2 regions of the Halomonas sp. 113 genome follow, and region 2 is predicted to be linked to the other one. Evidence: predicted binding sites of a transcription regulator. Region 2 holds the regulator's gene; the other holds the start of a gene.
What was found. The regulator sigma-54, encoded in region 2, starts transcription at its own class of promoters, with help from an activator protein. The targets are predictions, from matches to a motif close to TGGCACNNNNNTTGCTNT.
Positions count from the first base shown of each region.

Region 1: the regulator sigma-54 is predicted to act here: its motif matches at 1,388-1,405, upstream of YERSI8AC_RS15250 (2,4'-dihydroxyacetophenone dioxygenase family protein).

Region 1 covers NZ_LR881453.1:3,221,526-3,229,183, forward strand. Annotated here, with positions in the region: gene YERSI8AC_RS15245 (SDR family NAD(P)-dependent oxidoreductase) at 1-804, opposite strand, end outside; gene YERSI8AC_RS15250 (2,4'-dihydroxyacetophenone dioxygenase family protein) at 813-1,340, opposite strand; gene YERSI8AC_RS15255 (sigma-54-dependent Fis family transcriptional regulator) at 1,566-3,374, shown strand; gene YERSI8AC_RS15260 (NAD(P)/FAD-dependent oxidoreductase) at 3,559-4,743, opposite strand; gene YERSI8AC_RS15265 (efflux RND transporter periplasmic adaptor subunit) at 4,880-5,962, shown strand; gene YERSI8AC_RS15270 (efflux RND transporter permease subunit) at 5,962-7,658, shown strand, end outside.
Region 2 covers NZ_LR881453.1:1,981,549-1,989,206, reverse strand. Annotated here, with positions in the region: gene YERSI8AC_RS09295 (KpsF/GutQ family sugar-phosphate isomerase) at 1-857, shown strand, start outside; gene YERSI8AC_RS09290 (KdsC family phosphatase) at 910-1,452, shown strand; gene lptC (LPS export ABC transporter periplasmic protein LptC) at 1,453-2,022, shown strand; gene lptA (lipopolysaccharide transport periplasmic protein LptA) at 2,034-2,552, shown strand; gene lptB (LPS export ABC transporter ATP-binding protein) at 2,564-3,313, shown strand; gene YERSI8AC_RS09270 (RNA polymerase factor sigma-54) at 3,443-4,858, shown strand; gene hpf (ribosome hibernation-promoting factor, HPF/YfiA family) at 4,956-5,264, shown strand; gene YERSI8AC_RS09260 (PTS sugar transporter subunit IIA) at 5,269-5,739, shown strand; gene rapZ (RNase adapter RapZ) at 5,827-6,759, shown strand; gene YERSI8AC_RS09250 (HPr family phosphocarrier protein) at 6,805-7,074, shown strand; gene pmbA (metalloprotease PmbA) at 7,091-7,658, opposite strand, start outside.

The DNA.
Region 1 (7,658 bases), 1.2 Mb from region 2:
AAGAGAAGTGCCTCCGTCAATAACCAATTGAGCACCGGTCATATAGGAAGAGGCGTCAGAGGCTAGGTATAGCGCCAGTGCCTTGATCTGTTCAGGATCAGCGATTTCCCCTAGAGGTACCTTGGCGTTCCAGGCCTGGCGAACTGCTTCGTCTTTCAACCAGCCACCACCAATGTTGGTTACGAAACCGCCGGGCGCGATAGTGTTGACCCGGATCCGGAACTCTGCCAACTCTAAGGCAACTTGACGTACTAAATGGGACACTCCCGCTTTTGCAGGCATGTAAGCAAGCCCGACCACAGGCTCTGTAATAAAGGCAGCATTGGAGGACGTGACAACAATTGATCCTCGACGCCGTGGCTTCATGTATTTAGCTGCCACTCGCAGAGTATTAAAGACCCCCGTCAGATTAATAGAAATTGTTCTATCCCAGCGGGCTGGATCTAAAACGTCAATCTGACCATCTCTATTTCGCCCTCCTGAAGGGTTCCAAAACCCTGCCCCAGGATCGATCCCCGCATTAGCAAAAACAATATCCAAGTTGCCAAACTGGCGGACATGTTCTTCGAAGGCTCGACTGGTCTGCATTCGATCAGCGACATCTAGCTGGACAGCATGAACCTTGCAGCCTTCGTCACGGAGCCTTTGTGCCTCACATTCGGCTGCGTCGATGTTTATATCCGCTAGTGTCACGTTAGCGCCGTTTTCTGCCAACGCTTCGGCATAGGCAAGTCCTAAACCTGAGGCTCCCCCCGTGATCAGGGCTGAACGCCCTTCTACGCTGAATTGCTCTAATACACGCATACCCCACCTCATAGAAATAACTGCTCATTGATGGGGATATTGTGTTCTTCACAGTAAGTGACGTAGTGATTGATGAACCAGAAAACATCCAGCGTTTCTGCCCACTCCCCCTTCTCATCGAAGAACTCGTTAGCTCCCTGCATCCAAAATAGAGCTTTCATTCCATTAGCATCGTCGGTCACTAACGTGTGAGCCTGTCCGGGCATTTCCGTTATAAACTCTCCAGGCCCGCAAACCCAGTCGTATTCCAAATATCGGAAAGATCCCTCCATTCCTACAGCCCATACCATTCCTCGGTGCTTATGGGTACCAATCACACCAGGGCTTTTAATCCATAAAATATTGCAATAAACATTATTTCTTACATCAAAGGCCAGATGCCGTATAGCTGCATTATCACCAAAAGGAACCCATGGGCTTTCTACCTCAGAGAGCCCTACATAGCTTCCCTCACGCCCAAATCGGTCTTGCATTGCCTTCATTGGTTCAGGAACTTCTACGATACGATAAGCATTACTAGCGGGTGCATTAGCCATTATTGTTCTCACTTTATTTATGGAAACGATGTATTACAGAGAACTATTCAGCAATTGCTATGCCAACTACTCAAAACCTAGACCTTAGTATAAAAAATCAAGTAAAATTCTTATTATTCAAAGGAGGTTAAGAGACTAGAGACGACTAAAGTACAACTGAAGGATTGAACAAGACTCGCCAGTATTTAATTAATTTAATATTTTTAATAAAAAAATGAGAAAGACATGACAAAAAAAATGATGCTTTCGAAAATGACAACGCAACCCAATCAAGCGAGTTCTTGTAAGATAGGCCTTGATGATGGAGACCCACCCACTTTACGTGATTTGACAGAGAGGCTGCGCCTTACCCCTAACGATGGAAAAATTTGGTTCGATGATCGCCGCATGGTGCTACTTGGGGCTAATGCATTTGGTGTGTTGCGCAGGGAAATCATTGAATCACTAGGCTTTTCTAGAGCATGCAGCTTGCTGATGCGCGTAGGTTTTTCAGCTGGATCTGCCGACGCAGCTTTTGTACGAAAACATTGGCCACTAAACGATGAAGCTGGTGCGTTGACCGCGGGGGAGCGGTTACATGCAGTCATGGGGATGGTTAAAGTCGAAACGGTACGACGCGACCACGACATCCCGAACGGTATTTTCAATGCCGAGTTCCTTTGGCATGGTTCAATCGAGGCCGCCGAACATATAAATGCGTACGGCCTATCACGTGAACCGGTTTGCTGGATGCAGCTAGGTTATGCCAGCGGCTACGCCAGTGCTTTCTACGGTAAGCGAGTGATATATCGTGAGTTGGAGTGTGCTGGCTGCGGCGGCTCTTTCTGCCGAATCGTAGGTGAGATGACAAACCAAGAAATAGGCAGTACCCATGACCTTAGCTGGCTCACTCCAGGAGAATACCTTGCGCCTAGAGCGCGTAAGTCGTCTCGACAAACCCCTGGCGTGACGACAGCGTCATCTCCTGCCTCTATCCGTGAGAAAATAGATACCCAAAAGATCGTGGGTATTTCAGCAGCCGTCAGTATTGCTTTGCAGAAGATCGAAAGAGTCGCGCCAACGCCAGCCACGGTACTGTTCAATGGAGAATCCGGTGTTGGGAAAGACTTGTTTGCTAACGAGCTTCACCGCAAAAGCAACTTGGCAAACGGCCCCTTTATCGCCCTTAACTGTGCTGCAATCCCTGACACATTGGTTGAGGCAGAGCTGTTTGGCGTAGAGAAAGGTGCGTTTACAGGTGCAGAAAAAAGTCGACCGGGTCGGTTCGAACGAGCCAATGGGGGCACACTATTTCTTGATGAAATTCCATCATTAAGTTATGAGGCACAAGGTAAGCTTCTGCGCACCCTGCAGAATGGCGAAATAGAAAGAGTCGGTGGAGCACACCCTATCCAAGTTAACGTCAGGGTTGTTGCCGCCTCAAATAAAGATCTTTTCAAGGAAGTGCAGAATGGACTATTCAGAGAGGATCTTTATTACCGCTTAAATGTTTTTCCTATTCGCCTTCCCCCTCTTAGAGAACGCCAGGATGATATCCCCTTATTGATCGAACATTTTTTATACCGCTACTCAAACGTTTATAAAAAAAATATTCCAGGACTCACCCGAAAGGCTAGTGAAGCACTTTTAGACTATAGTTACCCTGGAAATATTCGCGAGCTGCAGAATTTAATAGAACGTGGCGTGATTAACGCGCTAGATTCTGAACCGCTCAATGTGTTTCATATGTTTGATGACGTTGGCTTTGCCACAAAACTCAACCCCCCTGGTCAGTCAGGTCTCAATATTGATCCCACAGGGGAACTGGAGGCTGGCACAAGTGGGCCTGATCTATTGGGCCGGGGTAAGCTTGACGATACGCAGAAGAGCGCTAAATGTCACCGGAGAAGTGAGGCAGAAATTTTGTCAAATGCACTTTATAAAACAGATGGCAACGTGTCGAAGGCCGCCAGAGAACTAGGCGTAACGAGAGCTAAGCTAGCCTATCGAATTCAAAAAGCTGGATTAGATCCTAGTCTGTTTCGGCACTTGTAAGGAAGCGCCTGATCGACCTACCAGCCGACCTCTTGGCAGCATTGCCCTAGGCTCTGTTGACTTTTCAGCGCTGCCATAAGCGAAACGTCAACAGCCCCTAAACTTGAACCCATCGCCAAAACACAAGAGGCTTAATACAGCCAGTGTATCGGTTTACGGCACTTGCAAATCTTTGATCAGCTTATTAAACAGCCTGCCCGCAGGCTACGCCACTCGCCCACGCCCACTGAAAGTTATACCCGCCTAGCTCTCCCGTTACATCTAATACTTCTCCGATAAAGCGCAACTGTGGTAAGCCTTTAACCTCAAAGGTTTTGGACGAAATCGCGTCGGTATTGACCCCGCCCATGGTTACCTCTGCGGTACGCCAACCTTCTGTTCCTGCTGGTTTCAGTTGCCAAGCGTTGAGTCTTTGCGCCCACTCATCCAATGCGGCATTAGCATACTGGGCCAGGGGCCGCGCCAAGTCATGGTCGGGGTACCACTCCAGCAGTGCTTGCGCAAAGCGTTTCGGAAAGCGTTCGCCAAGCCAAGTCGAGAGCTGACGCTTAGGCGTTTCTTGGCGTGCCTCACGTAGGGATTCCGCCACGTTTTCATTGGGCAGTAGATCGATACTAATGCTCTCCCCTGGCTGCCAAACGCTGGATATCTGCAGCATCGCCGGCCCAGACAAGCCGCGGTGGGTAAACAGCATGGGTTCCACAAAGCGGCGACTGCCAGCACTAACAGCCACTGGCACGCTCAAACCAGAGAGCTCAGTTGCGCGCGCTTTCCAGCTATCGCTTAAGGTAAAGGGCACCAGCCCGGGTCGCGTAGCGAATACCTCTAGACCAAATTGACGGGCAATGTCGTAGCCAAAACCCGTCGCGCCCATGCTCGGAATGGAAAGCCCACCGCTCGCGATGACGACCACCCCGGCATCGATTTTACCTATCGAAGTCGTTAGACGCATGGCACTGCCCTGTTGCTCCACGCGGGTAACCTGGGTGCTGAGCCTGATTTCAGCCCCAGCCCACTCACACTCGGTTAGTAACGTATGGACAATATCTTTAGCCGAGGTTGCACAGAATAGCTGACCCGGCGTTTTCTCAACATGTTCAACGCCATGGCGCTCGACCAGCTCAACAAAGTGCTCAGGGCGGTAACGTTTGAGCGCCGAAATACAAAAGTAAGGGTTTGAAGAGTAAAAGTGCTGTGGCGTTGTGCCAAGATTGGTAAAGTTGCAGCGGCCACCCCCGGACATGAGAATCTTCTTGCCCGCTTTGTTAGCATGATCAAGCACTAAGACCCGCTTTCCGGCATAGCCCGCTTGCGCTGCGCACATTAAGCCTGCGGCGCCAGCACCGATGATGACAACGTCATAGATCATAATGGACAGCTCATATTGAGAGCGACTCCCGTCGTAAAAGGCAGGCATTCTAACAGGGTCGCACTTAAAAATTATTATGCGGATACAATTACCATATACAATAACTGTATAAATATTATCTAACGCTGAGAACACTATGCTTTTGCCCTTTCATCAACGACGGCTGTTGCAACTCGCACTCGTGCCTCTCACTCTTCTGCTTTCCAGCGTAGCGCTCGCCCAATCGGCGCCGTCAGTCATAGGCACCCGGGCGATCATGACTACCTGGTCGGATCCAATAGAAGCCTTGGGCACCCTCCGTGCCGATGAGAGCGTCACACTATCGGCTACCGTCACGGATATCGTTGCCGAGATCAATTTCCGTGACGGCGAACAGGTCGAAGAAGGCCAGTTGCTTATTCGTCTGGAGGATGCCGAGGAGCAGGCGCAGCTGAGGGCGTCCCAGGCACTTCGCGAAGAGCGGCGTAATGCGTCAAATCGCGCTTCCCAGTTGCAAGAGCGCAACCTGGCGGCTCGGGCCGATGTAGAAGATAGCCAATCACGGCTGCGCCAGGCAGATGCCGATATTCAAGCGATTGAAGCGGAGTTGGCCAATTACCAGATAAAAGCCCCCTTTAGTGGCCGTGTCGGCTTTCGCAATATCAGTGTTGGCGCCCTGGTCACTCCAGGCATGGATCTGGTGACGCTCGATAAATTGGATGTTATGCAGCTAGATTTCAGCGTCCCCGAAGTATTTCTCGACCGCCTCTCACCAGGCTTGATGCTCAATGCCACAACTGCCGCCTACCCTGACGCCCTCTTTAGCGGTGAAATTGCCACCATCGGCACACGGGTGGATCCAGTCACGCGCAGCGTAAGCGTCCGCGCTGATCTCGAGAATACCGATGGCCGCTTGCGGCCTGGCATGCTGATGGAAGTGATCGTTCAACAGCACGTACGCGATACGGTTGTTATCCCTGAGGCGGCCATTGAGCCTAGCGGTGACCGTCACTTCGTGATGTTAATTGAACAGAGTGGAGGCAGCACACGCTTGGCACGGCGTGAAGTGGTGATAGGCGAGCGCCGCAATGGCGAGGTGGAAATTCTCGAGGGACTCGCCGCCAACGATTTAATTGTCTTTCATGGCCTACAGCTGGCCCGTGACGGGCAAGAAGCCAGGTTAATCGGGATCGCCGATGACGAGACCGGTATACGAGCGCTGTTGGAGGCCGACCGCTAATGCGTTTATCGGATATCTCTGTTCAGCGGCCGGTATTGGCGATGGTAATCGCGGCGCTGATTATTGCCTTTGGCCTGCTGGCACTCAATCGTCTGCCGCTGCAAGAGTACCCCACCATCGACCCGCCAGTGGTCACCATCGATACCCGCTACCCCGGAGCCTCGGCCAGCGTCGTCGAAACACGGATTACCCAAGTATTAGAAGACCGCATTGCTGGCGTTGAAGGCATTGAGCTGATTACCTCGCAAAGCGAGGATGGACGCTCTCAGATCGAGATCGAATTTGGCATTGATATGGATATCAATGCCGCCGCCAATGATATTCGCGACCGCATCTCCGGTGCGCTGCGCAACCTACCCGACGACGCTGACAACCCAGAGGTCACCAAAGCCGATAGCAGCGAAGAAGTGGTGGTTTGGTTAAGCCTTTCCGGAAACGACTATTCCATTACTGAGCTAACCGACTACGCTAACCGCTTTTTGGTCGACAGCCTCTCCGTTCAGCCAGGGGTAGCACGGGTGCGTGTCGGCGGCGGCAGTGACTACGCCATGCGCGTGTGGCTGGATCGCAATGCCTTGGCCGCACGGGGACTCACCGTTAGCGATATCGAAGACGCACTGCGGGCAGAGAACGTAGAGCTACCGGCAGGCTCGCTTGAATCCAAGGATCGGCAGTTTATTGTCCGCCTCCCCCGTAGTTTTGCCAGTGCCGAAGATTTTCAGCGCCTCGCCCTCAGCTCTCCTCAAAACCAGGAGGAAAACGGCTATCTGGTGCGCCTTGCTGACGTAGCAAGAGTAGAGGTCGGCGCGGTGGAGGATCGTTCTGTCTTCCGCTCTAACGGCATCCCCATGGTCGGCCTGGGTATGATCATGCAGTCGACGGCCAATGTGATAGAGCTCTCTGAAGCCGTTCAGGTCGAACTTGAACGCCTGCAAGGTACGCTGCCTGAAGGGATGTCACTGAGCCTGAACTACGACGCCTCGCTGTTCGTCTCCGGAGCGATTGAGCAGGTCGTTATGACGCTGTTTATCGCCATGGGCTTGGTGGTGGTGGTGATCTTTATGTTTTTGGGCAATTTGCGCACCACCCTGGTACCCGCGGTGACCGTTCCGATTGCCGTTATTGGCGCCTTTACTGCTCTGGCCGCGATGAATTTCTCAATTAACCTGCTAACTCTGCTGGCGCTGGTGCTGGCGATCGGTCTGATTGTCGATGATGCCATCGTCGTGCTTGAAAATATTAACCGGCGTATGCACGACTACGGCGAGACGCCGCTAGTCGCCGCCTTTCGCGGGACCCGGCAAATCGCCTTTGCAGTCATTGCCACCACTCTGGTGTTGGTGGCGGTTTTCTTGCCACTCAGTATGTTGCAAGGCGATATTGGCCGACTATTTTCCGAGTTCGCGCTGACCATGGCCGCCGCGGTCGTAGTCTCTACGCTGCTGGCACTGACGCTTACGCCGATGATGGCGTCTAAAATTCTTAAGCCTGGTATGCACGACAGCCGGATTGGCAAAGCCGTGCAGTGGTTGCTCAGCGGCACACAACGCCGCTACCAGGCCACGTTAGAATGGATGCTCAAAATGCGTTGGCTGGTGGTCGCGGCGTTTGTATTATTGATTGGCGCCACCGCCTGGCTGGCCACGGTACTGCCCAACGAATACACGCCTCAAGAGGATCGCGGTAACTTTATCGT
Region 2 (7,658 bases):
TTCTCGCCTGCCAAGGTCGTGTCGTGGTGACCGGTATGGGCAAGTCGGGGCATATTGCTGGCAAGCTAGCGGCGACACTTGCCAGTACCGGCACGCCGGCTTTTTTCGTTCACCCCGGCGAAGCCAGCCATGGCGATCTAGGCATGATTACCCGCGCAGATGTAGTGTTGGCGCTCTCTAACTCGGGCGAAACTGCCGAAGTCACTGCTCTGCTACCACTGCTTAAACGCCTGGGCACACCGCTGGTCAGCATGACGGGGCGGCCCCACTCCACGCTTGCCAAGCACGCTGATGCGCACCTAAACAGTGGCGTCGAGCGTGAGGCTTGCCCGCTCGATCTAGCCCCCACCAGTTCCACCACCGCTGCCCTCGCCCTGGGTGATGCACTGGCGGTTGCGTTACTGGAAGCACGCGGCTTTACCGCTGAAGATTTTGCCCTCTCCCACCCCGGCGGCAGTTTGGGCAAGCGCTTACTGCTACGCGTTAGAGACCTCATGCACGACGGCGCACGCCTGCCCCAAGTCGCATTGGGCAGCCCGCTGCGCGACGCATTACTCGAAATTACCCGGCAAGGGCTTGGCTTTACCTGCGTAGTGGATAGCGAAGGACGATTAGCGGGGGTCTACACCGATGGCGATCTACGCCGCACGCTGGATCAATTCCATAATCTGCGCGACGTGCGCGTTGATGATGTCATGACCCGGCCGGGCAAGCGCATAGGCCCCGATATCCTGGCGGCCGAAGCGGTACGTATCATGGAAGAAAGCCGTATTACCGCGCTAGCGGTGGTTGATGAACAACAGCGCCCAATTGGGGCTCTACATATGCACGACCTGCTCGCCAGCGGCGTTATTTAACCCAGCGGCGCCAACACGACCTGCTTTACGAACTGATTGATATGGAGGTTCTATGACCCTACCTGCCTCGCTACTCGACCGACTCCGCCGTGTACGCCTGCTAGCACTGGATGTTGACGGCGTCCTTACCGATGGGCGCCTCTACTTTCAGGCCGATGGTATCGAAATCAAAGCATTCCACACCCAGGATGGCCACGGGCTAAAGCTTCTCAAACGCGTGGGCGTACATGTCGCGTTGATTACCGGGCGCGACTCCCCCATGGTTAGCCAACGCGCGGCGGCACTCGGCATTGACCATGTTCACCAAGGCTGTGAAGACAAGCTGGCCACACTGCGCGGGCTCTGCCAGCGCCTCGATATTGAACTAGAGCAGGTGGCTTATTGTGGCGACGACCTACCCGACCTAGCGGCTATCAAACGTTGCGGCGTCGGCATTACCGTGCCAAACGCGCCGGACTATATGCATACCCACGCCGACTGGACTACCGAACGCCTGGGTGGCCACGGTGCCGTACGTGAGATCTGCGATACGCTGCTTGAATCTCAAGGACACTGGGGCGCGGTGCTCGACACCTATCTGCACGGCCGCACGTAAATGTTTAAACGCTTTAAAGTACGCCTCTGGTTAGCCGGGCTAGTCATCGCGCTGGGGATTCTGCTGGTATGGCTTGACCCCCGCGGGCCTCAAGACACCAGCATCGATCCCGAAGCACAGGCTCAGGAACCTGGCCACGTGCTGGAAAATGCCGAGATTACCCTATTCGGGGATAACGGCAGTGTCATGCAGTCGCTAAAAACACCGCGCCTTATCCATACCCCGCAGCGCAGCGAAACCTGGACGGAAGAGCCCGAGGCAGTACTGTATGACAGCGAAAACCGTCAGTGGCTGGCCAGCGCCGCTGTAGGCACGCTCAACACCGCTACCCAAGCCCTGCTGCTGTCAGGTTCGGCTCGGCTGTTTGCACCAGATGAAGGCTGGCAGCTAGATACCGAGCTACTGCACTATGATGGCCTCGAGCAGCATGCATGGAGTGACACACCGGTATTGATGCAGCAACCGCCACAGCAAATGAGCGCTTCACATATGGACGTTTGGCTTAACACCAGCCAGGTTCGCTTAACGGATAATGTGCGCGGCACGCACCCCCCGGCCACACAACGCTAATAGGAACCGCCATGAAAGCCATGATTTCCCCAGCCCTGCTCTACACTGCACTGTTCGGTTTAGCGATACCTTTATCAGTGTTAGCCCAAACCAACTCATCTTCCCAACAAGCCCCAGTGGAAGTGGAAGCCGACCGTTTAGATCTTGATCAGCGGGCAGGCACAGCTGTTTATACTGGGGATGTGGACATTCGCCAAGGCGAAATGCAGCTGCGCGGCGAGCGGGTAGAGATCGAACGCAACGACGCGGGCGAACTCTCGACAGCCACCGCTACCGGTGAGCGCGCCTACTTGCGCCATCAAGGCGAAGGGCAAGAAGGCCCCACGGAAGGCTGGGCGCGGCGGATTATTTATCACGTCGCCGAGCGTCGCGTAGAGCTGATCGACCAAGCCGAACTGACCCAGCAAGAGGACACCTTTAGTGGCGGTCGCCTTGAGTATTTTATTGACCGAGAAGTGATTCAAGCGCGCTCTGACGTTGATGGCAGCGAGCCCCAGCGCATACGCATGACCCTTCAGCCTGAACAATAGGGAGCCTAGCTGTGGCCACTGCTGACACTGCGCCGATCAAAACCCTTTATGCCCACCACCTGGCTAAAAGCTACAAACGCCGCCGAGTGGTCAAAGACATCAATCTAGAGATATCCCAAGGCAGTGTCGTTGGCCTTTTGGGCCCCAACGGCGCGGGCAAAACCACCTCATTTTATATGATTGTTGGGCTGGTCAAATCCGACGCTGGCAAGGTGGGTATCGACGATGTGGATTTAACGCGCGCCCCCATGCACGAGCGCGCAGCTGCGGGGATTGGCTATCTACCTCAAGAGGCGTCTATTTTCCGCAAACTCTCGGTTGCCGAGAATATTATGGCGATACTCGAGACCCGCAAAGAGCTTAACCGCAGCGATCGCGAACAGCGCCTGGAAGCGCTACTCGAAGACTTCCATATCACCCATATTCGCGACAACCTGGGCATGAGCCTTTCGGGCGGCGAGCGCAGGCGTGTAGAAATAGCCCGCTCGCTAGCCACAGAGCCCGCTTTTATACTGCTCGATGAGCCTTTTGCGGGCGTTGACCCCATCTCGGTAGGTGAGATTAAAACCATCATTCGTGCACTGAAACAGCGCCATATCGGCGTGCTGATCACCGATCACAACGTGCGTGAAACACTAGACATTTGCGATATCGCCTATATCGTCGGCGATGGGCAAATCATCGCCAGTGGCTCGCCCGCCTCGATTCTCACCAACCAAAAAGTAAGGGATGTGTATTTGGGCGCCGATTTTCGCCTGTAATGTTTTTGCCTTAATCGCCCCTAAATAGCGCTTTAAAACAACTTTACGACCAATGGCATGCTTATTGCACTTGCGCCAAGCACTCACTCGCACTAGGGTGGAGCATTCTGATTAACGAGTGGTTCTCAGATGGTCATGAAAGCTTCTCTCCAACTGCGTATCGGCACACAGCTGACCATGACGCCCCAGTTGCAGCAGGCCATTGCGCTGCTGCAACTCTCTACGCTGGATCTTCGTCAAGAAATTCAGCAGGCCCTCGATGCCAATCCCATGCTGGAGCAGGAAGATGAATTTAGTGAACAGGCTGTCAGCGAGCCTAAGGAAGAAGAGTGGTCAGAGAGCATCCCTACTGAGCTCTCGGTAGATAGCGACTGGTCAGATACCTATCAAGATATGGGAAGCCAGGGGGGCAGCAGCAGCGAAGGCCCCGACTTTGAGCGCCAGGCAGCCGGGCAGAGCCTTCATGGCCACCTGCTGTGGCAACTCGCCATGACCGATTTTAGCGCTCGCGAGCAGCTTGTCGCGGAAAGTTTAATCGACGCGCTAGACGCCAACGGCTACCTGACCCAGCCGCTCAACGACATCCGTGAAGGGCTTCGTGCCCAGGGCATTGACGGGCTAAGCCAACGCGAAGTGGAAACCATTCTACTCAAGCTCCAGCAGTTTGAGCCGACCGGCATATTTGCCCGTGACTTGCGTGAATGCTTGATGCTGCAGCTCGCCGCTCTCCCCGATAATACGCCACTGCTGGTTCCCGCCCGCCGCTTGGTGCGGCAGTTTCTCGAAGCGCTTGGCAAAGACGATATGCGTCTGCTGAAACGCCGTCTAGGGCTCGACGACGAACAGCTGTCCGATGTCATCCTGCTTATTCGCAGCCTAGACCCACGCCCAGGCAGCGCCTACGGCGACACCGATGACAGCTATGTCACCCCCGATCTAGTCGTCCGCCACGATAATGAAGGCTGGCATTTAGAGCTCAACCCCGAGGCCCTGCCACGGCTGCGCATTCAGCCCGACTACGCCAGCTTGATTAAGCGTGCGGATAAAAGCGATGACAACCAGTTTCTCAAAGAGCACTTGCAGGAAGCGCGCTGGTTGATCAAGAGCCTCTCTAGCCGAAACGATACGCTGCTGCGTGTTGGTCGCGAAATCATTACCCGCCAGATTGGCTTTTTAGAGCACGGCGAAGAAGCCATGAAACCACTGATACTGGCCGACATTGCCGAAGCCGTGGAGATGCACGAGTCGACTATTTCACGGGTAACGACGCAAAAATATATCCATACACCCCGTGGTGTGTTTGAACTCAAATACTTTTTCTCAAGCCAGGTGAGCGGTCAAGATGGCGACAGCCACTCCAGCACCGCCATCCGTGCACGACTCAAGAAACTGATTCAAGAGGAGCCGCCCGGCAAGCCGCTTTCAGACAGCCGCTTAGTGACGCTATTAGGCGAAGGAGGGATTCAAGTGGCGCGTCGTACGGTGGCGAAATACCGTGAAGCCATGGGCATTCCCTCTTCCAGTGAACGGCGTCGTTTGCGCTAACTTCGTTAACGTTTCAGGGAAACTCTCGACAAGGGCTTTGCAACGCGGCAAAAAGGGTTACAATCGAAGTACAGTCCGATGGATAAGGAGCACGTCAATGCAAGTAAATATCACTGGTCATCACGTAGAACTGACTGACGCCTTGCGTGACTATGTCAACGAGAAGCTTGAGCGTGTAGAGCGCCATTACGACAATATAACTACGGTGCAAGTCACCTTATCAGTGGAGAAAGAGCGCCAGCAGGCCGCCTGTACGCTGCACGCCGCAGGTGCTGACTTACATGCGGAAGCCCTAGACAGTGATATGTACGCCGCTATCGACGCACTAGCGGACAAAATCGACCGTCAACTCGTTAAACACAAGGAAAAAGCACAAGCTCGCGCCCAAGGCGCCGGTGTGCGTTAATTCAATGACGTTGGAAACCATACTCCCCCCGGAACGCGTTCTGTTCGACGTCCCCGGGGGCAGCAAAAAAAGGGTGCTGGAGTTTTACAGCACCTTTATCGCCCAAAATATCCCCAGCCTGGACAGCCAAGAAGTGTTTAGCCGTTTAATCGGCCGCGAGCGCTTAGGTAGTACGGGTATTGGTAACGGCGTGGCTATTCCTCATGCGCGTAGCCCCCACTGCAACGCCCCTATCGCTGGATTTTTGAAACTGGCTGAAGCGATCGATTTTGACGCTATCGACGGCGACCCGGTAGATCTGGTGTTTGTCCTGTTGGTACCCGAAGAGGCAGATGACACGCATCTCTCACTACTGGGTCAGGTAGCGACCATCATGAATGATGCGGACACGCGCCAGCAACTGCGTAAAGCAGCCAGCCAGCGCGAACTGCTTGAGCTGATTACCGCCAAAATTCGCGAGCAATCAGCGGCCTAAGGGTCTGAAACCCTGTTCAGGGCAGATCACAGCAGGTTATCCGCTCACCACCCTCAACGCAGCTTGATCAAAGCAAAGAGAGACTCTATGCAACTGGTGATCATTAGCGGCCGCTCCGGGTCAGGTAAATCTATCGCCTTGCAAGCGCTGGAAGATCTTGGCTACTACGCGATTGATAACCTCCCAGCTATGTTGCTGGGGTCGTTGGTGGATGAACTGCGTGACCAGGGCGACCGAGCACATTTAGCGGTGAGTATTGATGCCCGCAATTTGCCGGGAGCTCTGGAGCGCCTGCCCTCTTTATTAGACGAGTTGCGCCAGCGTAAAATCGTCTTTCAAGTTATTTACCTGACCACCGATGCGCGCATACTGCTTGAGCGTTACTCAGCAACGCGTCGCCGTCATCCGCTGACCCGCGATAGCGAAATGACGCTGGAAGAGGCGATCAATAAAGAAGAGACGACGCTAGAGGATATTCGCGATCTGGCCGATCTATTGATCGATACATCACGATTATCGGTGCACGATTTACGCCGTCGCATTACCGACCAAGTAGCCCATCAGCGGCGCGACAAGCTGACGCTAACGCTGGAATCGTTTGGGTATAAACGCGGCGTACCGTTAGACGCCGACCTGGTCTTCGATGTGCGCTGCCTGCCAAATCCGTACTGGGATCCAACGCTGCGCCAGTTCACTGGCCGCGACGCGGAAATCGTGGCTTTTTTGAACAGCTATCCGATTGTTGATGCCATGAGCGACGACATCTTGGCCTGGCTAGAGCGTTGGCTACCCGCTTACCAGAATAGCCAACGTAGCTACATGACTATCGCGATTGGCTGTACTGGTGGCCAGCACCGCTCGGTCTATATGGCCGAGAAGTTAGCGGAAAAATTGACTCCTAGCATGGGCGAAGTTCAACTTCGCCACCGCGAACTGGGTCTGCACTACACCATAAGCGAACAGTTGGCCGCTCCCCTCGTCAGCGCTTCCACACCTAACGAGCGGCCAGAGACCTCTTAAGCGCGTCTATCCATTAATGACACCACTCGGCGAAAAGGAACCAGGGTGCCAGAACGCATACTTACACTTACCAATCAACGCGGGCTACACGCTCGCGCGGCGACAAAACTGGTCAAATGCGGCCAACAGTTCACGGCAAAAATACGCGTTTACAAACAGCAACAGGCCGCCGACGCCGCCAATATCATGTCACTGCTGATGCTTGCCGCACCTTGTGGCACCGAGCTTAGAATCACCGCCGAAGGCGATGACGCCGAACAGGCGCTTGAAGCGATTCAAGCGCTGTTCGACGCCCGCTTTGAGGAGGATCAGTAAGCCGCCGCTTGGCTTGTTAGTCCCCCGCCACGGTCATGGCATCAATCAACCAGCTACCCGTGTGAACACTGCCACGGGTATCAGTGTCATCGCCAATACCTACTAAGCCAGCAAACATCCGCTCCAGGTTTCCGGCAATGGTGAACTCTTCGACCGGGTACTGCACCTTTCCATTTTCGACCCAAAAACCTGCTGCACCGCGGGAATAGTCACCGGTCACACCGTTGACACCTTGGCCCATCAACTCAGTCACCCAAATACCCCGCCCCATCTCTTGCAACAAGCTTTCGCGTGATTGCAGTGGCGTTGCTAAACGCACGTTACGTGCCCCACCGGCATTGCCCGTGGTTTGCATATCGAGACGACGAGCGCTGTAAGAAGAGAGCATATAGCTGGCAATGCGTCCCTGATCGATAAAGCGATTATTGCGCGTTTGCACGCCCTCGCCATCAAACGGTGAGCTTGCCGTAGCGCCAATCTCCATTGGCCGCTCTTCAAGACTAAACCAGTCGGGAAACAATGGTGTACCGAGCCGGTCGCACAAAAACGAGGCCTGCCGGTAAAGCGCACCACCGGCTAACCCA